4 regions of the Priestia sp. AB genome follow, and region 2 is predicted to be linked to each of the others. Evidence: riboswitches for the same ligand, from Rfam matches in the RefSeq annotation. Region 2 holds a riboswitch; each other region holds the start of a gene.
What was found. Region 2 has a riboswitch for lysine ahead of dapA (4-hydroxy-tetrahydrodipicolinate synthase). Riboswitches for the same ligand answer to the same signal wherever they lie in the genome.

Region 1 (5,661 bases), on a different contig from region 2:
GTAGCATGCTATCAATCCCTTATCACGTTTGAATATGGTGATTATCATAAAACAGTTTTTTGAATATTTCACTAACTATGTTATCAAACCTGACACACTTTTGTGTAAACAAAGGTGACAAATGACAAAAAAGACTAAATCTTGGTAGATTTAGTCTTTTTTATTATGAGTGTGATTTAGTTACAATCATTCTTGATGCGGATGGAATTAATAGTGAAAGAATGACTAAGCAGGCTATTAGTGATCCTACCATTGAAATCCCGTTCATTGAAAAAGAATACCATAGAGCGGACATGCCCTTTGGCGCATACGATCCCCAGAAAATAATACCCGCAATAAAGTGCCAGACATACCGTGCGAAGCTGCCGATAACAAGGGATAAAACAATCAAAACAAAAGCTTTTGATCTGTTATTGTTAGCTAAATTTGTTTTAATAGATTGCGAAAAAATACCTCCAAAACCTATAAAAGCAAAAGCCACAATATATTCAATAAACGTTTGTAGCGCTGTTAAAATATAAGCCGTTCCTGTTGCCAACTGCAACAGCCCCCATAATAGACCAGATAGAGCTCCGCCTTTTACTCCCCAGCGAAAGCACATAATAAAAATGGGCACCATGGAGAACGAAATACTCACAGCCGTTGCAATCTTAATGGAAGGCAAAAGATCAAGTAGAAGTGCTAATGCTGCAAAAATAGCTATTTCAATTTTAGCCTGTAAAGGTAATGCTTTATTCACGTTTCTCACTCCTGTTTTTGAATCATTCATATCAAAATCATTCATATCAAACGGTTTACACAGGAGTAAGCAAATATATGCTACTATTCCCACATTCCTACGCTAGCGTTAACTAACAGGTTCGAAGGGTCTGAACAATTTGTTCACTCTCAGCACGGCGGCTCCCCCTGTGGTACGTTCGGATATTTATGTAGTATTATGACAACATTCATTATACCATATGTAACAAAATAGATTCGAGAGATTTCAAAGATGTTTCTATTTTCTGAATCTATTTTTTATAATGACAATCGTTTTAGTATTTGGTATACTTCTTTTATGTCAAATGAATATAAAAAACCCTCATCCTAATCGATGAGGTAGAGGTCGCAGTTTTTAATAGTAAAGCAACGGAAATGCAGAGAACATTGAGGATGTTGCTTGAAAGGAAAAATTGCCGAAGTTTAGATCACTTCTCGGTTGATTTAAGCTGGGGCTGTCTCCGAACAGGAACAGAACTGTCACATCATGCGAGTGGTGTGAAGAGCTATCTTCACGGAAGGTTGACGCGGTTTTCAGATTTAAAAGCGCGCACATATACTGCGGGCTTTTTTTATGTTATCCCGTCTCTTTCCGTACATTCGAAAGGAGTATTTATCTATGCAAGAGCAGCAAGAATTAAAACGTGGGTTGAAATCTCGCCACTTAACGATGATTTCATTAGGAGGAGCCATCGGAACCGGCTTATTCCTAGCAAGTGGTGGAGCAATTCACACAGCAGGACCTGGGGGAGCGCTTTTAGCTTACGCTATCATTGGTGTCATGGTTTACTTTTTGATGACCAGCCTAGCGGAGCTCGCAGCTTATATGCCTGAAGCTGGTTCGTTTAGTACGTATGCGTCTCGGTTTGTAGATCCATCCTTTGGTTTCGCTCTCGGCTGGAACTATTGGTATAACTGGGCTATTACGATTGCAGCTGAATTATCTGCTGGAGCCCTTATTATGAAATTTTGGTTCCCAAACTCTTCTTCTATTTTATGGAGTGCCCTGTTTTTATTAATTATGTTTGGGCTTAACTACCTTTCTGTAAAAGGATTTGGTGAATCTGAATTTTGGTTTTCGTTAATTAAAGTAGTAACGGTTATCATCTTTTTAGTTATTGGCATTATGATGATTTTTGGTATCTTTAACAATGAAGCACCAGGGTTTAAAAACTTCACGCTTGGTGATGGACCCATTCACGGTGGATTCTTTACTGTCTTAGGTATTTTTATGGCTGCTGGTTTTTCATTTCAAGGAACAGAGTTGCTTGGAGTCGCAGCTGGAGAAAGTGAAGATCCGGAAAAAACGGTTCCTCGCGCAGTTAAACAAGTCTTCTGGCGCATCTTGTTATTTTATATTTTAGCTATTTTTGTTATCGGGATGCTTATTCCATACACAGCCGATTCATTAGCAAGTGATGATGTGCGAGTAAGTCCATTTACTTTAATATTCGAACGAGCAGGTCTGGCGTTTGCAGCATCAGCTATCAATGCCGTTATTTTAACAGCCGTTTTATCTGCTGGTAACTCAGGTATGTATGCTTCTACGCGTATGCTGTGGAACTTAGCGAAAGATGGAAAAGCACCAAGGTTCTTAGCAAAAGTAAATAAACGAGGCGTTCCGGTGAATGCTTTAATTGCAACGGCACTTGTCGGTACACTTGCATTTGGCGCTTCATTTTTTGGAGACGGTGCGGTATACACGTGGTTACTTAACGCTTCTGGTATGTCTGGTTTTATTGCTTGGTTAGGAATTGCCATCAGCCACTATCGTTTTAGAAGAGCATTTGTTGCCCAAGGTCATGATTTGAATGAACTTCCATATCATGCAAAACTTTTCCCGTTTGGTCCTATCTTTGCCTTTATTTTATGTGCTGTTGTTATTTTAGGTCAAAACTATTCGGCGTTTATGGGTGATTCGATTGACTGGTACGGTGTACTTGTTTCTTATATCGGACTTCCTTTATTCTTAATTGTTTGGTTAGGATACAAATGGACGAAAAAGTCAAAACTTATTCCGTTAAAAGAATGCCAAGTAACAGTGAAAAAATACGAATAAAAAAAGCTCTCTATTCTTTTGAATAGAGAGCTTTTTTTATGTGATCTGATCAGCAAAATGAAGAGATATATAGGCGGGCTGATTTTTCATAACAAGCATATAACCTTTGAGGGGACGATTACAGTAATCAGCAGCTTCTATATAATAAATACGCTGAACTAACCTGCTTAAATGGGTTACAAAAGATGGAAGTTGATGAGTAGGAATGCTTTGGATGTAGTCTATGATTTCTTGTTTAGTTTGAAGGCCCGAATGGGTACATTCTAACAGATGAAAAAGCGGATCTGCTGCTATAGTAGATAGTTCAGAATTGTGTTTGATTCTATTCAGCTGGATATGCAGTTCTTTTTTGGACCATCTTTTTGGAATAGCTCTTATATGCTGATATTGAAAATGTGTATTCATGATAGCTAACACCTTTCGTATTAAAATAATAAAATGACTTATTATTTTAATAACCTTTACACATTAAACTAAAACGTTACAATGTGTAAAGGTGTCATACATCTTATAAAATAAGCTGATAAAAAAGCACATCTTGCCACTGATCGAATTTCCAGCCTACTTCTTTAAATTCTCCGCAAAATGTAAAATTAAATTGCTTATGCATTTTGACACTGATATCATTCCCTTTTGTAATTCCTGAAATGACAACGTGATGGTTGAGTTCTTTAGCCAATTCCAAAATCCGCTTCATAAGCTGTTTTCCAATACCATGCCCCTGTTGATTTTTATCAATATAAATCGATAGCTCTACCGTTTGAATGTACGCTTCTTTATCTCGATAAGAAGAAAGCGAAGCATAGCCTGCTACTACCCCGTCTCTTTCCGCGACAATAAGCGGAAAGAGTTCATTGCTAATATGATTATCAAACCAGCTCCTTCTTTGCTCTACTGTTACAGGCGTTAAATCAAAAGTAGCAGCACTTGCTTGAACAGACTGGTTATAAATTTCAACAAGCATAGGTAAATCTTCTTCTTTAGCATAACGAATGATCATATGTACAAACTCCTTATAGTATAGAATTATCTTTATTTTACTTCTTTTAAGAAACATAATCTACATAAAAAACCGATGTGCGCATGCACATCAGTTATGATTTTGAGCATATTGAAAGGTTTGAAGAACTTGAAGTGTCTCTTTTGTAGAAACGACCGTTGCAAACTCCCCATGCAAAGAAGACAATGCGAATGTATGTACATCTTCTGCAGGAAGCCTTGTTTTTCCATCGTAGGACATACCATCAAAGCAAGCTGTTGCATCGTTTACAACGTACGTCCTGTACCCTAGATTTTCAGCCATGCGGGCAGTCGTAGAGACGCAGTGATTAGTAGTTAATCCTATTAAGATAAGCGTATCATAGCCATTTGCTTTTAAATAACTGTCTAGCTCTGTTCCAATGAAGCAGCTGTTCACGTGTTTGCGAATTAAGTATTCGTCTTCTTGTGGACCAAACCCTTCTTTGAACTGAAATCCCTTCGAACTTGGGTGTAAAGGAGAATCTGGATTTTCCGATGCATGCTGTACGTGAATGACAGGATAATTTTGGCGCCTCCATGCTTGCAGTAGCGTCAGCATATGTTTTTCTGCATCTAGGTTGTTTCTTTCCCCCCACTGTGGTGAATAAAATCCTTCTTGTACATCGATAAGCAGCAGAACTGGCCGGGAACGTAGCATAAGCATCATCTTCTTTCATCTTTATTTTAAAATGGAAATAACGTATGTGCACCCATCAGGACCGGCTTTTGAGGAATGAACCGTTTGTTTCGGTAAATGTATTCGATCTCCTGCCTGACATAGAACCGTATCATGTTCAACTGTAAAGTAAATAGATCCTTCAAGTATATGAAGAATTTCATCAGTTGGATGGGTATGAGATGGGTGCGTTTGAAAAGCAATATCGTGCTGTACTTCAACGTATCCAGTATACGCCGGAAGCAGTTCTTTAATTACTTCTTCAAACTTTCCGCCAACTCCTTTTTTAATAGAGGCTTTTTTTACGTCCATGCTGCTCACTCCTTTTTAATTTAAACGGACACTGTCCGGTAGTATAGTTGTTATCATCATGTAAAAAATATTGCTTCCACTCTCGGTTTTCCTGCCGTCCATACCATCCTAACTCAGGGTGAGCAGATACGTCATCATATGTTTTTAACCGATCGCGGACCACCTTTTGTATGTGCCGCCCTATTTTTGAATCTCCTGTCATACCTTCAAACACCCACCGAGGTTGAAATGTAATCATAAATCCTCTGCTCTTACGGCTTTTACGTAAAGAATGAGCAGGCGTATTACAGACGACAAAAATAGGTTCTCCGTGAAAGCAAAATTCCCATAATGCATCTTTTGGGTCTTTTGGAATGTCTTGCGGCCATTTCTTTTGATCAATTTGATGAAGAAACGTCAGCGTATCCCAAAACATCGTTTCGTACTCTTCCATTGAACGTTCTTTATGTTCAGGCTTAAAGAATAACACAAAGGATGTATAGCGACCTATGGTCTTGAACGTATCTATGTATTCTCTAAGTGCCAACGCTGCATTCCTAATATCTTGGTAGTTATAAGGAGTAGTCACAAATGAAAACCGCAGTAAATCTTTTTTAAAGCCTTCTACCCCTAATATACAAGGAAATGGATTTTCTTCTGATAATATATCGCTTCGGAAATATTGAAAAGCATCTTTTCCCCAAAATGGGACATGCGTTGACTCTAAAATCTCATTGGCTCGAAAAAGCATTTTTGATGCCATTAAAACCCTCCTTATGGAACTCAACGTTACATGTGTATTAAAGAAAAGAAAGTTTATGAGCATTTTTAACTAAATGCCGCTTCTAAATTATAA
Region 2 (5,661 bases):
TTATTCATTTTCTTTAGAATCTTCTTGATAATGCTCATTTAAGTATGGGTTCTCTGTCGTAGCAAAATTAACAGATTGAAGGCTAGTTTCAGGATCCATTCCATAATAGCCTTTTAGTTCCGCATTTTCTAGCTCGCCACTTCTAAGTTTTGGTTCTTTTTTCTCTTTCATGCTGCACCTCTTTTTTCTTATAAATAAAGCTTACAGAAATATGGTATCAGTTATTGGGTTCTATTTGGAGATGGAAGAAAAGAATGTAAAAAACTACATTCTTTCTTTCCGACTTTTTATTTTTCTTCTAAATCAAGGACTGGGACCATACGGTCTTCATCATGTGTTCCTCTCGCATGAACGGTAGCCATACTTGATGTTTCATCTACACTTTTAATCCAAATAGGAACTCCGTGGTAATGAACATCAATTTCCTTGGGAGAAGAAAGAATTTGTTTAGCTCGATTTATTTCCATGTTATCACCTCATTTTTTAGTATGTCCTTGTGATGCATCAATTAAAAGATAAAGCTATATTTCCTCACCAATAACTTGACTACATTCTATAACTCACTTCGTCAAAAATTAATCTATCCTTTAACCTTACAAAAATCGAACATCAATGGGTTTGCTTAATCTCATTTTATTCTTTAATTCGAACACGTATAAATACGAAAAATGAGCACATACTGTACCTAATCAGATTCCTCCTTTTGCTGACGAATCATTTCTCCTTTAATATGTTAAGTTTACAAAAAACATCTGTCTTCACAGGTGTTTTTTATTTTGAGAAAATATATTATTTGTATACAAACTAAGTTTTATTTTACTTCTAGTAGGGGAATAAAATAGTAAATTAAATCGGAGAGGATGAGGGATTTATGATAGAGATGGAGGTAAAGAACCTTCAAAGGTCAGGAACTAAATTTAGAAAGGCTGAATCAGAATACTTAAATAAGGCAATCGAAGAATATTTCGTTCGTCGTACATACCATAATGCACCAGTAGTTGATGCACTTCGATATGTACTAACGATTGATAATAAAAGGGAACGTTTAGAAAGTGCCGCTGAACTTTTTGGAGATAATATCAAAGAAGTAAATAACCAAGATATTATAAACTATTTAAATCAATGTAGATGTTATAAGGAAATAAGAGATACAGTCTAAATTTGATGCTATCTTATGAAAAAATTTATTGTTCATAAATAACCAAAAGGGGATTGGAGATATGAACTATAAACAAAAGGACTATTATATTAGCGCAAAAGAAAATGAATATTATAAAGTACTAAATGTAGTCGATTATATGTTAGAGGCAGCAAAAAGCAACAATAAATATCCTATATGGGGTGAAAAGCTAAGAACTGAATTAAAAGAAAGTGCTGGCAACAATCTTACTCCATGGCATTTTAATACAATAATATCCGTACTTTTAGATTACGTACCTGATGAAGTAAAGAATAAACCTAATGCTAAGTCACTCTAAGCGGGTGGCTTTTTATGATGTGCATAATATGTAAGTTAAAATATGTGGTGAATAGCAAAAAGAAAGGTGGAATAGTAATATGAGTGATACTGAGATTGTGGGTTTGAGTCAATAATCCGGAGGCATTCTCTCAAAAATAAGGGTAAGGACTTAATTACATGGTGTCCATAAAATTATACTTAAATGATTCTTGCGTGAAAGGAAATTTACTGTTATATTAAATTCAATTAAATATTTTCTTATTTCAATATTTTTTGAAGTGAGGATAGAGGTGCAAAGATCATAAGTATACAATTTGAGGAGAATGAGATCCAATGACAATTGTGGAAAGGGGTATTTGCCGAAGCTGAAAGAATCTCATGTTCTTGAAGCTGGTTCTGCTGTTGAATAAATACAGAACTGTCATATGGGAAACTGTATGGAGGGCTATCTTACGCACGGAAACTATTTTTAATAAATATTGTTTCTACTGCAGCAACGAATCCCTCGTTGCTGCTTTTTTGCGTTTCTTATGAATGGCCCTGACCCCTCTAATTTTAAAAATTTTATAAAGGGTGTGTAGTTATGAATTTTGGCCAAGTATTAACAGCGATGGTTACCCCGTTTGATCGGAATGGCGAAATTGATTTTAACGCGACGAAAACGTTGGTTGAGCATTTAATTACAAATGGCACAGACGGCTTAGTTGTAGCTGGTACAACTGGAGAGTCTCCAACATTAACCACAGAAGAAAAAATTGAATTATTCAAATGTGTTGTAGAAGCTGCTGCTGGAAGAGTCCACGTCATCGCTGGAACTGGCTCAAACAACACGCAAGCTTCGATGAGCTTAACGAAACTTGCAGAGGAAACAGGAGTCGATGGTATTATGCTCGTTGCTCCATACTATAATAAGCCGTCTCAAGAAGGCTTGTACCAGCATTTTAAAACGATTGCCGAATCAACCTCTCTACCAGTTATGCTTTATAATATCCCAGGGCGAAGCATAGTTAACATTTCTGTTGAAACAATTGTTCGTCTATCAGAGATCCCTAATGTTGTGTCAATTAAGGAAGCAAGTGGCAACTTGGATGCCATGGCAGAGATTATTAGCAAAACACCTAGCGACTTTACACTATACAGCGGCGATGATGGGTTAACAATACCAGTATTAGCAATTGGCGGGGCAGGAGTTATTTCAGTTGCTTCCCACATCATTGGCAATGATATGCAAGAAATGATTAATGCCTTCAAAAATGGCGATGTCCAAAAAGCTGCTGCTACACATCGCAATCTGCTTCCAATTATGAGAGCATTATTTATTGCGCCAAGTCCTTCACCAGTAAAAGCTGCATTAAATCTAAATGGAATACAAGTTGGCGGTGTTCGTTTGCCAATGGTTCCTTTAAGCAATAAAGAGCAAAGTGCACTAGAAAAAGTTCTGCAAGCTAGCGGCATTAACGTTACCTGTTGAAATAAATAAAAACAGGTTAGGAGAGAGAGTATCTTCTCTCTTAGTTAAAACGGTCGATCCAATCGACGAAGCAAGGCAAGTTTGGTAACCAAAGCTCAATCTGTATTCTTATTTAAAATGATTTGCGATGGCATCTCCTCCACATTTGGTTAGCGAATAATATTTTATCCGCGAAGCAAACTACTCAAGATGGATGAATCATCATTTAGCTAACTCCTAAAAATAGAAAAACTCCCTTAATGCAGTGGGGAAGTTTTTCTATTTTTTTCTATGTATGTATACTATATACATCTTCAGTTGCCATACAGAGGGAGACCTATTTCACTATATGTTCGTTCTTCTGTCGGTATTGGTGCAATAACTTATATCTTAGTCAACACGATTCCGCATAGAGTAAGAATAATTCCTATTAATTGATATTTTTTAAGTCTCTCTTTAAAGATAATTAAGCTCCCAATTAAAACAACAATACAATTTAAACTAATGATTGGATAAACCACACTGGATGGACCTTCCTTTAGGGCGAATAAATAACAGCTGTAACCAATCGTACTTAATATACCAACTAGTATACCTATCTTTATTTCGATTTTATGTGCAGTTAATTTTTTAAATTCTTTCCGAGCTAATAAACTTAAATAGACAGCTCCTCCGCCGTACATTGAAACAAGCATTTCGCCCATGCTAAAGTGTTGAAACGTGCTGAATTTCATAACAACACCAACTGTACCGATAGATAGAAGAGCTAAACAGCAGCTTAAAATCCATAATTTATACTCTATGTGTGCCGTTTTGTTTGGTTGATACTGAATAATACAAGCTGCCAATATAATAATGACGATACCAATCCAATTTGTTAAAGGAATGGATTGAGGAAATAATAAGGATGTAGCTATGACAACGATGACTGTATTCATCGCAATAATGGTAGATGTAATACTCGCAGGTCCTTTCTCAAAGGCTTTCGTCATTTGGATATTGCCATTGGCATTTAAGATACCGATTATTGCCCCCGTTAAAACAGGTAAAACGTGAAATTCAAAACTTCCTTTAATAAGAGTAAATAATAAGAGGATAAAAAAAGAAATCCAATAAAAGAAAAGTTGAATACACACTTTAGATAAATGTTGAAGGGCACCCCATTTAAATAAAGTATTGTTTACTCCGAAGCATACAGCTGTCCCTAAAGCAGATATAAACCATAACATAGTGTGTAATTCCTTCCTAGTAGTTTTTATACTACTAAATTATACAATTTATATAATAGTTTTAATATTTCAATTTAATGAAAAATAGCTTCGGATAACTCTTTTGTAAAAGTATAAAGATGAGAAGTATAAATTTATTACGAACCAACGGGTTGTGCTCTTTTATTAAAACCTCGTTTCCTATCATTCTTACACCTTTTTACTGTCCAATAAAATGCGATGAATTTTTCAAATCCATTCACCATTTTCTTCTCATTAAAACCTAAAGCTTTGTATCCTAAAACTCAAATGGACGTTTTAGAAGATGAGGTGCGGGAATCAAGTGAAGTAAGACAATGATTAAATAAAGGAGGAGTTGCTATGAATATAACAGAAGTGATGACTTCTAATATTGAGACAGGTAACCTTAAAAATTCATGTGGTGAGGTAGCTAATATGATGAAGAATGTAGATGTAGGAGTTATTCCAATTTGTGAAAATGATAAGCTAATAGGCCTAATAACGGATCGTGATTTAGTCGTCAAGGGATTAGCTAATAATTTTAATACGAATACACAAATATCTGAAATGATCACCACTGATGTCATTACCGGTACAAAATACATGTCTGTAGAGCAGGCTTCAGATCTCATGTCTCAGCATCAAATACGCAGACTTCCTATTGTAGAAAACGGAAAACTCATTGGAATGGTTTCTTTGGGAGATTTAGCGGTAAGTAATACTTCAAATAAAGAAACAGGAAAAGTTCTTGAAAATATTTCAGCTCCTGCTGAGCTTAATAAATAAAAAAAGCCCTTTTTGTACTTTATCTTATAGATAAGAGCAAGTTAATAAAAATTAGCTTGTTCTTAGTTTATACATAACAACACATTGCTATTACAGCTTTTAAAGATCTTGTATTCAATAGCTCCAGCAGTTTATGGCTTTCTATAGAATTAGCCAAGTTTAAACCCATTTTCGTCCTGGATTTTTTTATCATTCATTTTTTATATCCACAAAAAGTTGCCCGTTTAAAAAACTACAATATAAAATACGTTTCACGTCTTTGTACCCTCTTTTTTTCAATTCGTTGAAAAGCCAAGAAGAATTTTTATTTATTAGATTTAAATGCTTTTCTTGAATGATCCCATCAATAACAAGGGGAAGTAAAAATACAGATCCTGATTTATCTTTGCTTTCTGATTTTTTAAATACAGATAATGTACCTGAAGGCTCTAATATCGCATAATCTACCTCACGGATATCTCCTATATTTTTATCCCGCAGTTGTAAAAGTAAGTCGTCCAAATTATAACGTGATTTTTTCATTTGTTTTTCATCAATTTTTCCTTGTCTTATTACAATAATAGGTTGCCCATCTAGTACTCTGCGTAACTTTTGACTTTTTAATTGGATATAGGTAAGCCCTATTTGGATAAGTGTTAATATAAGAATAGGTACAAGTTGATGTAGTAAAGACTCTCCCGTATCCTCAATTGCAACCACTCCAAGTTCACTTATCATAAGCACAACAACAAGATCAA
Region 3 (5,661 bases), on a different contig from region 2:
GAACGTATGCATTTTCTGTACCTTGAAGATTCATGATATTGTTCCATTTCTCTTCTTCTTCTTTCACATGACGATCATATACGCTTGAAGAAATAGCATCTGCGCTCTTTTCTAAACCATTGATGTATTCAACCGCTTTAGGACCGGCAACCATACCACCATAAATAGCTGATAATAATGAGTTTGCTCCTAAACGGTTCGCTCCGTGCTGTGAATAATCACACTCACCAGCTGCGAATAAGCCAGGAATATTTGTCATTTGATCGTAATCCACCCATAAACCGCCCATTGAATAGTGTACGGCTGGGAAAATTTTCATTGGTACCTTGCGTGGATCATCGCCCATGAATTTTTCATAGATTTCGATGATACCTCCAAGTTTAATGTCTAGCTCTTTTGGATCTTTATGTGAAAGGTCCAGATAAACCATGTTCTCTCCGTTGATTCCTAACTTCTGCGCTACGCAGACGTCAAAAATTTCACGAGTTGCAATATCACGAGGTACTAAGTTACCGTATGCAGGATATTTTTCCTCTAAGAAATACCAAGGTTTACCGTCTTTATATGTCCAAACGCGTCCGCCTTCTCCACGAGCAGATTCACTCATAAGACGAAGCTTATCATCTCCTGGGATAGCAGTTGGATGAATTTGAATAAACTCTCCGTTTGAATAGTATGCACCTTGCTGATACACGATAGATGCCGCTGAACCTGTATTAATAACTGAGTTCGTCGATTTTCCAAAAACAATTCCAGGTCCACCTGTAGCCATAATAACCGCGTCAGCTGGGAACGTTTTAATTTCCATTGATTTTAAATTCTGTGCAGAAATTCCGCGACAGCTGCGCTCATCGTCAAGAACAGCACCTAAGAATTCCCATCCTTCGTACTTTGTCACAAGTCCGGCAACTTCATAGCGACGAACCTGCTCATCTAATGCGTACAATAATTGTTGACCCGTTGTTGCTCCAGCAAAAGCCGTACGGTGATGCTGCGTCCCGCCAAATCGTCTGAAGTCTAACAAACCCTCAGGAGTACGGTTAAACATAACCCCCATGCGGTCAAGTAGGTGAATAATACCAGGAGCTGCTTCACACATTGCTTTTACAGGTGGCTGGTTGGCTAAAAAGTCTCCGCCGTACACTGTGTCATCAAAGTGTTCCCATGGTGAATCCCCTTCACCTTTCGTGTTTACGGCTCCGTTGATTCCACCTTGCGCGCAAACTGAGTGAGATCTTTTTACCGGAACTAGTGAAAATAAATCTACTTGCTTGCCAGACTCAGCAATTTTTATTGTTGCCATCAAGCCAGCTAAACCGCCACCGACTACGATGATTTTTCCGTTACTCATCGGAACCCCACTCCTTCAAAACCTTAATTTTATGCAAATGCGAATAATGTACGAACACCTACAAATGTAAGTGCTAAGAAGATTGCTAATGTCACATAAGTTGAAATTCTTTGAGAACGTGGTGTTACAGTTAACCCCCAGCTAACTCCAAATGACCATAGACCGTTTGCAAAGTGGAAGATCGTAGATACAACACCAACTATGTAGAATGCAAGCATTGCCGGGTTGCTTAAAATTCGTTCCATCATTTGAAAATCTACTTCTTTTCCAAGCGCAGCTTGTATTCTGGTTTCCCATACGTGCCATGTGATGAAGATAAGTGTGATTACACCTGAAACACGCTGAAGGATAAACATCCAGTTACGGAAAAAACCGTAGTTGTTAACGTTTGTTTTAGCAGTGAATGCGATGTAAAGACCGTATATTGCGTGAAAAACGATTGGTAAGAAAATAATGAAAATTTCTAGAGCATAGCGGAAAGGTAAGCTCTCCATGAAGTGAGCTGCTTGATTAAATGATTCTTCTCCCTTTGTCGCGAAATGATTCACAACTAAATGCTGTGTTAAGAAAATCCCGATTGGTATTACCCCAAGTAATGAATGGATTCTCCGATATTGAAACTCTCTGTTTGCCGCCATCTGCGTAGACCCCCCTTAGTTAAATGAACATAGTTTGTGAAGAACTTTCTTACTCCCACTAGACAAATAGATTAATCGTGAATACAGGAAATGAAAACCTTTGCATTTCCTAATAAAGTATGTGACAGGTTAATTTTACTCCCATCGATTAAGAGCGTCAAGGCAAGATGTTTAAATCTTCTATAAAATATAAATTTATAAAATTTTATATTTGTTAACGCTTACTGTATTGATGTTACAGGTTTTTTCTTTCTATTATAATATTGCTTGCCACAAATAAGTAAGCGTTTACTTTACACTTTTATTGTAAACAAGTTCACAAAACATTTACACAGGTAAAAGTACCCTTTTAAAAGGTATATTATGGATCTTTTATCTTTACATCTAACTCTTTTTACCATAATAAAGATCCTCTTACATTTTATTAAAAAAATGCGTGAGAGGTTTTTTAGATTTGTATATAATAGTAGTAAAGAAAGAGGGGAAAGCATGAGCAATTTACAAACAGAATCACAGCAAGAACTTGAAGAGACGATGGAAACATCAGAACCTAATGTCACAGCTGAAACAGAGGGAACTCTTGATCACGTTTCATATTTCGGATACAGCCTTTTACGTGACGTGTTAATTCCAGAGCTTCTTGGAGACGAAACGAATGCCATTTCATACTGGGCAGGAAAACACCTTGCGCGGAAATACCCGTTAAATACAATGGATGAAATCGTCGCCTTTTTTAAAGCAGCTTCCTGGGGAACACTGACGCTTGCAAAAAAAGATAAATATTCACTAGAACTTGAGTTATCAGGTGATGTGGTCAGCAAAAGATTTCAGCAGGAAACTTGTTCGTTTCATCTTGAGTCAGGATTTGTGGCTGAACAGATTCAGCGTCAAAACAACTGCCTAACAGAAGCCTACTTAACACATAAAGAAAAGAACGGAAAAGTGCTGATTTCCGTGCAGTGGGACCGAAAAGATATCTTACCTACCGAAACACGCGCGGAGCGTTATAAAAAGTAGGAAATACGTATATAAAAGACGTGGAGATACCACGTCTTTTTTCTCTTCTTTATACTTGCACTGCTTGCTGCTCTTCTAATTCAAATGCTACGTGAAGCGTCTCAACAGCTTTTACCATATCAGCATGCGGTACAACTGTAGATACTTTAATTTCAGACGTGCTGACCATCTTCACTTCAATTTTCTCTCCTGCCAGCACTTCAAACATTTCCGCTGCAACGCCTGGATTAGAAATCATGCCAGAGCCAACAATTGATACTTTAGCCAGACCGCTTTCATGTTCAATACGCGTATATCCTAAAGTAGATTTATACTCTTTTAAGACGGCAAGAGCGGCGTCTACGTCTACGGTTTTAATAGAAAATGAGATAGAGAGACGATTATTAGCGGTTACGTTTTGAATAATAATGTCCACATTTAACTGTTCTTTTGCTAATGCTGTAAAAATAGTAGAAAGAGTTTGCAACTCGTTGTTTAACCCTTCAATTGTCACTCGTGAAATATTATCTTCAAACGCAATTCCTCTTACGACTAAGTTTTGTTCCATTGAAACTTCCTCCTCAACAATCGTTCCATTCTCGTTTTCTAAGCTTGAACGCACTTCTAGCGGTACCTGATAATTTTTTGCAAACTCAACAGCGCGCGGATGCAGCACCCCTGCTCCCAAATTAGCTAATTCTAACATTTCGTCATATGAAATAGAGTGAAGCTTACGAGCATCTTCTACATAGCGCGGATCTGTCGTAAACACTCCTGTTACGTCTGTATAAATATCACATTTTGCAGCTTTTAATGCTGCGGCAAGAGCTACTGCCGTCGTGTCAGAGCCGCCTCGACCTAATGTTGTAATGCTTCCATCTTCTGAACAGCCTTGGAATCCAGCTACTACTACGATTCGGCCTCTATCTAATTGCCTTTGAATACAAGTCGTGTCAATGTGCTGGATTCGTGCATTGCTGTGAACTGCTTCCGTATGGATACCAGCTTGCCAACCTGTTAGCGAAGTTGCTTCATACCCTTTATATTGAAGGGCCATTGTTAACAGGGAAATCGTTACTTGTTCTCCAGTTGTAAGAAGCATATCCATTTCGCGTTTGCTTGGACTGTCTGTAATATCACTTGCTAATTTCACCAGTGCATCTGTAGTTTTGCCCATTGCCGATACAACAACAACTACTTGGTTACCGCGCTCTGCTTCTTGAATAACACGGTTTGCTACATGTTGGATACGTTCAACAGAACCAACAGATGTTCCACCAAATTTTTGAACGATTAATGCCATAATTTTGTTCATTCCTTTTCAATAAATTTGCATATGCAGGATGATGAGAAGCTAAATTTTTTTACTCAGACAATAAAAAAAGCAATGAGATGAGCTCTCATTGCTTAACGAACGAAAATTATAAAACATAACCGTCCACTGCCGTGAGATAGCTCTCCAAGAATCTACATCTTGACAATCCTACGTTTATTCAACGCAGAACCAGCAATCATTACTATGAGGTAATGTTCACTTCGGCAAATTTCCCTTTCCGCATCATTCATAAGAGCTCATACCCTTCCTGATACGTACTGATTAAATTTGCACCTCTATCTTCACTTCATTTGATGAAGTGTCGTATGAAATTAGTTAATAGCTTATCAGATATTTTCTATTATTTCAAGACTATTTTTGCAATGTTTCATAAATTTTTTCAGCGATGTTTTGAGGAACACCTGAATTTCGAATATCATCAACCGTTGCTTCTTTCAATTTTTTCACCGAACCAAAATACTTTAACAAAGCTTTTTTACGCTTTTCGCCCACTCCCGGAATATCGTCCAGAACAGACTGAAAAGCGGACTTAGAGCGCACTTGACGGTGGAAGGTAATCGCAAAGCGGTGAACTTCATCTTGAATTCGCTGAAGCAAATAAAATTCTTGACTATTGCGTTCGAGCGGTATGATTTGAGGAGGCTCACCAATCATCAGGTTGGAGGTTCTGTGCTTATCATCTTTGACAAGACCTGCTGTAGGCACTAAAAGTCCCAATTCATTTTCGAGAACGTCCTGTACTGCAGCTAAATGCCCTTTGCCTCCATCTACAACAATTAAATCCGGGAGCGGAAGACCTTCTTTTAACGCTCTGGAATACCGTCTGCGAACGACTTCTCTCATGGAACTGTAATCATCTGGTCCATGTACGGTCTTAATTTTATATTTGCGATATTCTTTCTTTTCCGGTTTCCCATCAACAAAAACAATCATTGCAGAAACGGGATCTGTCCCTTGAATATTTGAGTTATCAAATGCTTCAATCCGGTAAGGAGCTGCAATTCCAAGCTCTTCTCCTAACCGTTCAACTGCGCCAACCGTGCGCTCTTCATCTCGTTCAATTAAATAGAATTTTTCACCGAGCGCAATTTTTGCATTTTTACACGCAAGTTCTACTAATTCTTTCTTTTTGCCTCGCTTTGGATGCTGAACTTCTACTTCTACTAATTTCTCAGCCAACTCTGCATCAATCGTTGCTGGAACCATCACTTCTTTTGGCTTAATATTTTTGGCATAAAACTGACCGATAAAAGTTAAGAAATCTTCTTCTGGCTCTTTATAAAAAGGAAACATAGAAACTTCTCGCTCAATTAACTTCCCTTGGCGAATAAAGAAAACTT
Region 4 (5,661 bases), on a different contig from region 2:
TATGCTGTAGAAGCTCCAAGTACCCCAGCTCCAACTACGATGTATGTTTTCATACCAAAACACCCTTTTCTTTCTTCTAATATTCTCATGCTATATGTACGCAACTTTAGCATAGCAAAAAAAGAAGTCACATACTAGGCGAAGCTATCTTGAGCTTATTTTTGAGTCTTGCTGACTTTGACATATAGCTCCTTTCATTGTAAACAAAAGCGCAATAAGTTCTTTTACGGGAATTATGGTGAGATGAAGCAAACCATAAATAGTGATCACCCATATTTAACACTGCGCTTACCGCTTTTTTATTATAGTTTCTGAATAAAAAAATGAAAGAATAAAACCACTATAATATGTAAATAAAAAGAAATAACCATTATTTTAAGGAGAGCGTATGCAATCTTCATTTGTATTATTTTTCATTATTCTTGGTTTACTATTTGGCAAGTGGCGAAGGTATCAAGAATACTATCCTACTTTGCTGTTTTGGGTCACAGGGAATTTGCTTTATGAAGTGCTCCTGTTTCATCACCGCGTATGGGTATTTCACCCTGTTGGTATTGATCACCTTTTTCTACCCGATCACCTAATGGTTTCCCTTGGAATAACCTTAATTATTTATCCTTTTGTTATACCGGTTTTTTTAGGAAGGCTGCCGCTGCATGTAAGCGGCCGGCTGTGGTGGATTCTTTTGTGGGCGCTTTTATTTACTGTGATTGAGTTCATTGCTTATGTTAATCACAGTATCACTCATCATTATGGATGGTCGCTGCTGTGTTCTTTTCTCTTCAATATTGTCACGTTCTCACTTTTAGTCATTCATCAGAAGACAGCACTGGTCGCTTGGATTCTATCTGGAAGCTTCATAGCTTTCTTATTTATTTTTTTTGATATTCCTATGCCTTAACTTTTCATTGACTAGACGGAGGAAAAGGAAATATAATAGGAATTACATTTAAATATAATTTTCCTCTCTGAGAATAGAGGTGCATGAAATCAAGAGTCACTTATTGGAGACTAATGGAGTCTGTGAAGATAAGTAAAAGGGATTTCGTGCCGAAGTATATAAACATCCATTGTGTTCATATACTGGTTCAGTATTGAATAAATGCTGAGCTGTCACAAACCATTTGGTTTGTGGAGAGCTATTGAAGAGATGTTGATGCCTAGAATGTAATAATACTTTATTATTATGAAACCAAGACGCGTGAACATCACTTCACGGGTCTTTTTTGTGTTTTTCTACTGACCATCAAAGTTCAAAGTTATAGTTGAATGATTTAAATGGAGGGATACGGATTATGTACTTACATGGAACGAGTAAAATTAACAGCAACAATCATTTAGAAATTGGGCAGTGCGATACGGTCGAACTGAAAAAACAATACGGCACTCCTCTATACATCTACGATCAAGAATTAATTGAAACGAAATGCAAGGCCTTCCATTCAGCCTTTCGAAGAAGCGGATTTTCATATCAAATCGCCTATGCAGGGAAAGCATTTCTTTGTATGGAAATGGCTAGCCTTTTAACGAAGCTTGATATGTCACTAGATGTGGTCTCAGGAGGTGAATTATTTACAGCGCTTGAAGCTGGATATCCAGCTGAACGCATTCATTTTCACGGAAATAATAAAACGATTGAAGAAATGGAAATGGCTCTTGATGCGAATATTGGCTGTTTTGTTGTGGATAACTTTACCGAACTTGAAGTTTTGCATGCCTTAGCAGCTGAGCGCAAACAGAAAGCATCTATTCTTCTGCGTGTTACCCCAGGGATTGAAGCCCATACACATGAATATATTATGACCGGACAGGAAGACTCCAAGTTTGGATTTGGTCTTTCCAATGACCAAGCCATGAAAGCGGTAAGTTCTGCGTTAGAAAAGCCTTACTACGATCTTTTAGGCATTCATTGTCATATTGGTTCGCAAATTTTTGAAGTAGATGGTTTTTCTCGCGCCATTGATATTTTAACTGATTTCTTATTCAGCATTCGTGATAAAATGGAATTTGAAGTAAAAGTTTTAAACGTAGGTGGTGGTTTTGGTATTCGTTATACCGAAAGCGACTCTCCTCTTCCAGTTGAGTATTATGTAGATGCACTGACAGAAAAGCTAAGCCGCACGTTAACTGAACAGAGTTATACGCTTCCAGAAGTCTGGATTGAGCCTGGAAGAAGCATCGTAGGAGAAGCAGGTACAACGCTTTATACAATTGGATCAACGAAGGAGATTCCAGGTGTACGAAAATACGTAGGAATTGACGGCGGTATGACCGATAATATCCGTCCTGCTCTTTACGATGCAAAACATGAAGCTGTCTTGGCTAATAGAGTGACGGATAAAAAAGATGAAACAGTATCAATTGCGGGTAAATGCTGTGAATCAGGAGATATGCTTATTTGGGATATCGATTTACCGCGCGTTAATCAAGGAGATTTATTAGCAGTGTCCTCTACAGGTGCCTACAACTATTCAATGGCTAGCAATTACAACCGTATTCCGCGCCCTGCTGTTGTATTTGTAAAAAATGGAGAAGCTCGTCTTGCTGTAGAGCGAGAAACATACGAAGATTTGGTGCGTAAAGATGTAAAGCCGGTCGTTACTACGTATGCAATGAGCAAATAATAGCTGTTCTTGCGTAGTAAAGAAGCTATTGTTGTTTGGAGGAAATCTAACTATGGTTTTAAGTATATTTAAAACGTACAGATCATCGCTTATTCTGCTTCTCGCTATTTTAATTGGCGGGATAGCAGGATATGCTACCGGGCCCGATGTGGCAGTCGTAAAGCCCTTTGGTGATTTGTTTCTTAATTTAATGTTCATGATTATCGTTCCCCTTGTCTTTTTTAGTGTGGCTTCGGCGATTGCAAACATGAACGAAATGAAACGTCTTGGTAAAATTATGCTAGGTATTGCCGTTGTGTTTGTCACCACCGCTGCTGTTTCAGCCGTTCTAGGCTTTTTAGGGGCATCACTTTACAATCCGCTGCACAACGTAGATACTTCTGCCATTAAAGAATTAATGGGTAACAGTGAAAATACAGCTGAAAAAATGACGCTTTTGACTCAGCTTGTTAACACATTTACTGTACCTGATTTTGTTCAGTTATTTTCGAAAGAGCATATTTTACAATTAATTGTCTTTGCCGTTATTTTCGGTATTGCTACCACAATGGCCGGTGAAAAAGGACAACCTATGGCGAAATTTCTGACTTCGGGTCAAGAAGTATCGATGAAGGTTGTTAAAATTGTGATGTACTATGCTCCAATTGGTTTAGGATGCTATTTTGCTACTGTAGTAGGAGAACTTGGACCAAAGATCTTACAAGGGTATGCTAGAGCATTTATTCTTTATTTATTAATTGCAATCGTTTACTATTTTGGCTTCTTTACGCTATACGCATGGATTGCTGGCGGTAAAGCAGGAATTAAGCTGTTTTGGAAAAATGCAGCTGCTCCTTCTATCACCGCTATTGCTACCTGTTCTTCTGCTGCATCTATTCCAGTCAATTTAGATGCAACAAAGAAAATGGGTGTGCCGCTGGATATTGCTGAAACAGTGATTCCGCTAGGAGCAAACACGCATAAAGATGGTTCTGTTATCGGCGGTATTCTAAAGATTGTTTTCTTATTCAGTTTGTTTGGCAAAGATATGACGTCTGCTACGAGTATTTTGAGCATTTTAGGCGTAGCCTTTTTAGTTGGAGCCGTAATGGGAGCAATCCCTGGAGGCGGTATGATTGGCGAAATGTTAATCATTACAATTTACGGATTTTCGCCAGAAGTTCTGCCCATTATTGCGGTCATTTCCACAATTATTGACGCCCCTGCTACGCTCTTAAACAGTACGGGAAATACAGTAACAGCCATGCTTGTTACAAGGTTTACAGAAGGAAAAGACTGGATTAACAAAATTATCACCACCGATAAAGTCGCCTAGTAAAAAAGCAAAGGGAACAGTCTTAGTGACTCTCCCCTTGCTTTTTTAGTGTGCAGTAATATCGATAGCAGTGTATAAAGTCTGTATATACGCACATTCTAAAGGTATGTTTCATAACCGGACTGGAGGTGTCGTCTAATGAGTAACGCTGCAGGAGGTTCAAAGAAAAATCAACCGAATGATGCGAATCACGTAAGCGCAGAAACAAAAGCTCATCAAAAACGTCTTACTGAGCAAAACAAACAAGAGCATCAAGCTGAAGAACGAAAATAAAATGACGTTAAAGAGCGCAGCGCCTGCGTTCTTTAACGTCATTTTATTTTTAGAGAGAACTTCATAACCCCGCTCGTTATGGGGCTATCGTACAACCTCCTTTCGAACTTTTACATATTCTATTAATAGGTTTGTAAAAGGAGGAATGATATGATGTTTTCTTGGCTAGAGATTACAGCCGCAGCCTTTGGACTTTCAGTTATTTTAATAAGTTTTGCATTTTTGCCCGAACGCACATACAAAAGTCTTTATATTCCTCATCAGCTAGTAGCAAAATCTATGTTTCTCTACAAAAAGATTATTCGTTTTATCAATCAATTTCGACAAAAACTTTAGTTCATTTCCTTTCCCTGTTTTTATTCATTGGATATATCCTCCCCCTTTTTAATCAGCGCATTTACAGTAAATAATTTAATGGTTAAAATAAAGAGTAAATAAAAAGGATAAACAGTTTGCAGAAATGGAGTTTCACATGGAAATCAGAGACTTAGAATACTTTATAGAGGTAGTGAATCATAAAAATTTTACAAAGGCAGCGCTGCAAGTTCATTTGTCACAAACGGCTTTAAGTAAAGCCGTTAAAAAAGTAGAAAATGAACTAGGATTTGAGCTTCTTGATCGTTCAACAAGAGAATTAAAGCTAACCGATGCAGGAGAAGTCGTGTATCATCAGGCAACTAAAGCTCTGTCGGTGTTAAAAGACATGCCTCACTTGTTGGGAGATTTAATGAACTTGCAAACAGGGCAAATCAAGATGGGAGTCCCTCCGCTCATCGGGACCTTGTTTTTCCCGAAGATTGCAAAAGCATTTAATGAACAATACCCTAAAGTATCTCTAGAGCTTATTGAATTTGGAGCAAAAAAAATTGAGGCACTTGTGGAAGAGGCTCGTGTAGATATGGGGATTGTTATGCTTCCTCTCACAAGCGGTCATGATGAGCATTTCCACGTATACCCGTTCGTTAAGGAGAGATTTCTTTTATACGCGCATAGAAACCATCCTTTAGCAAAACGTTCTTCCGTCTGGATGAAAGAATTGGAGCATGAAAAATTCATTATGTTCAGTGAAGAATTTACGCTGCACGACCGGTTAATTCAAGATGCTTTAAAATCAGGCTTTGTGCCTTCTATAGCGTATAAAAGTTCTCAATGGGATTTAATTATTGAATTAACAGCGGCAGAGCTAGGTATTGCTATTTTGCCCGAATCGCTTTATGCCAAAGTGAAAGATCCCAATATTACTACCGTGCCTATTGCAGATCCTGAAATGATGTGGGAACTTGGAATTATTCTGTTAAAAGAACGCTACAGTTCATTCGCTGTACGAGAGTTGATTAATTTTTTAACCGAAAAAAAATGACAGATAAATTGGGGCCCCTTTAAAAAAGAGCCTAGAACAAAAGTATGTTAGTTGAAGGACAATCCGAACGAGTTTGGTCGAGAATCCAG

Region 1: it holds a riboswitch for lysine, as region 2 does, so the genes downstream of both, POF52_RS20645 (amino acid permease) here and dapA (4-hydroxy-tetrahydrodipicolinate synthase) in region 2, are expected to answer to the same signal.
Region 3: it holds a riboswitch for lysine, as region 2 does, so the genes downstream of both, POF52_RS00870 (aspartate kinase) here and dapA (4-hydroxy-tetrahydrodipicolinate synthase) in region 2, are expected to answer to the same signal.
Region 4: it holds a riboswitch for lysine, as region 2 does, so the genes downstream of both, lysA (diaminopimelate decarboxylase) here and dapA (4-hydroxy-tetrahydrodipicolinate synthase) in region 2, are expected to answer to the same signal.

Annotation. Positions count from the first base shown of each region.
Region 1 covers NZ_JAQMYN010000007.1:83,444-89,104, forward strand. The annotation lists gene POF52_RS20635 (ethanolamine ammonia-lyase reactivating factor EutA) at 1-7, opposite strand, end outside; gene thiT (energy-coupled thiamine transporter ThiT) at 164-784, opposite strand; TPP riboswitch at 817-917, opposite strand; lysine riboswitch at 1,092-1,276, shown strand; gene POF52_RS20645 (amino acid permease) at 1,379-2,818, shown strand; gene POF52_RS20650 (hypothetical protein) at 2,855-3,223, opposite strand; gene POF52_RS20655 (GNAT family N-acetyltransferase) at 3,327-3,818, opposite strand; gene POF52_RS20660 (cysteine hydrolase family protein) at 3,909-4,496, opposite strand; gene POF52_RS20665 (cupin domain-containing protein) at 4,518-4,826, opposite strand; gene POF52_RS20670 (YqcI/YcgG family protein) at 4,801-5,568, opposite strand.
Region 2 covers NZ_JAQMYN010000002.1:33,014-38,674, reverse strand. The annotation lists gene POF52_RS06450 (hypothetical protein) at 1-171, opposite strand; gene POF52_RS06445 (H-type small acid-soluble spore protein) at 288-467, opposite strand; gene POF52_RS06440 (hypothetical protein) at 872-1,159, shown strand; gene POF52_RS06435 (hypothetical protein) at 1,221-1,478, shown strand; lysine riboswitch at 1,737-1,915, shown strand; gene dapA (4-hydroxy-tetrahydrodipicolinate synthase) at 2,043-2,930, shown strand; gene POF52_RS06425 (DMT family transporter) at 3,293-4,138, opposite strand; gene POF52_RS06420 (CBS domain-containing protein) at 4,499-4,924, shown strand; gene POF52_RS06415 (DUF421 domain-containing protein) at 5,114-5,661, opposite strand, start outside.
Region 3 covers NZ_JAQMYN010000001.1:177,128-182,788, reverse strand. The annotation lists gene sdhA (succinate dehydrogenase flavoprotein subunit) at 1-1,351, opposite strand, end outside; gene POF52_RS00880 (succinate dehydrogenase cytochrome b558 subunit) at 1,381-1,989, opposite strand; gene POF52_RS00875 (YslB family protein) at 2,479-3,006, shown strand; gene POF52_RS00870 (aspartate kinase) at 3,056-4,288, opposite strand; lysine riboswitch at 4,430-4,607, opposite strand; gene uvrC (excinuclease ABC subunit UvrC) at 4,673-5,661, opposite strand, start outside.
Region 4 covers NZ_JAQMYN010000003.1:106,640-112,300, forward strand. The annotation lists gene POF52_RS10180 (NAD(P)/FAD-dependent oxidoreductase) at 1-53, opposite strand, end outside; gene POF52_RS10185 (CBO0543 family protein) at 389-901, shown strand; lysine riboswitch at 968-1,150, shown strand; gene lysA (diaminopimelate decarboxylase) at 1,296-2,624, shown strand; gene POF52_RS10195 (dicarboxylate/amino acid:cation symporter) at 2,677-3,939, shown strand; gene POF52_RS10200 (hypothetical protein) at 4,078-4,212, shown strand; gene POF52_RS10205 (hypothetical protein) at 4,363-4,548, shown strand; gene POF52_RS10210 (LysR family transcriptional regulator) at 4,685-5,572, shown strand.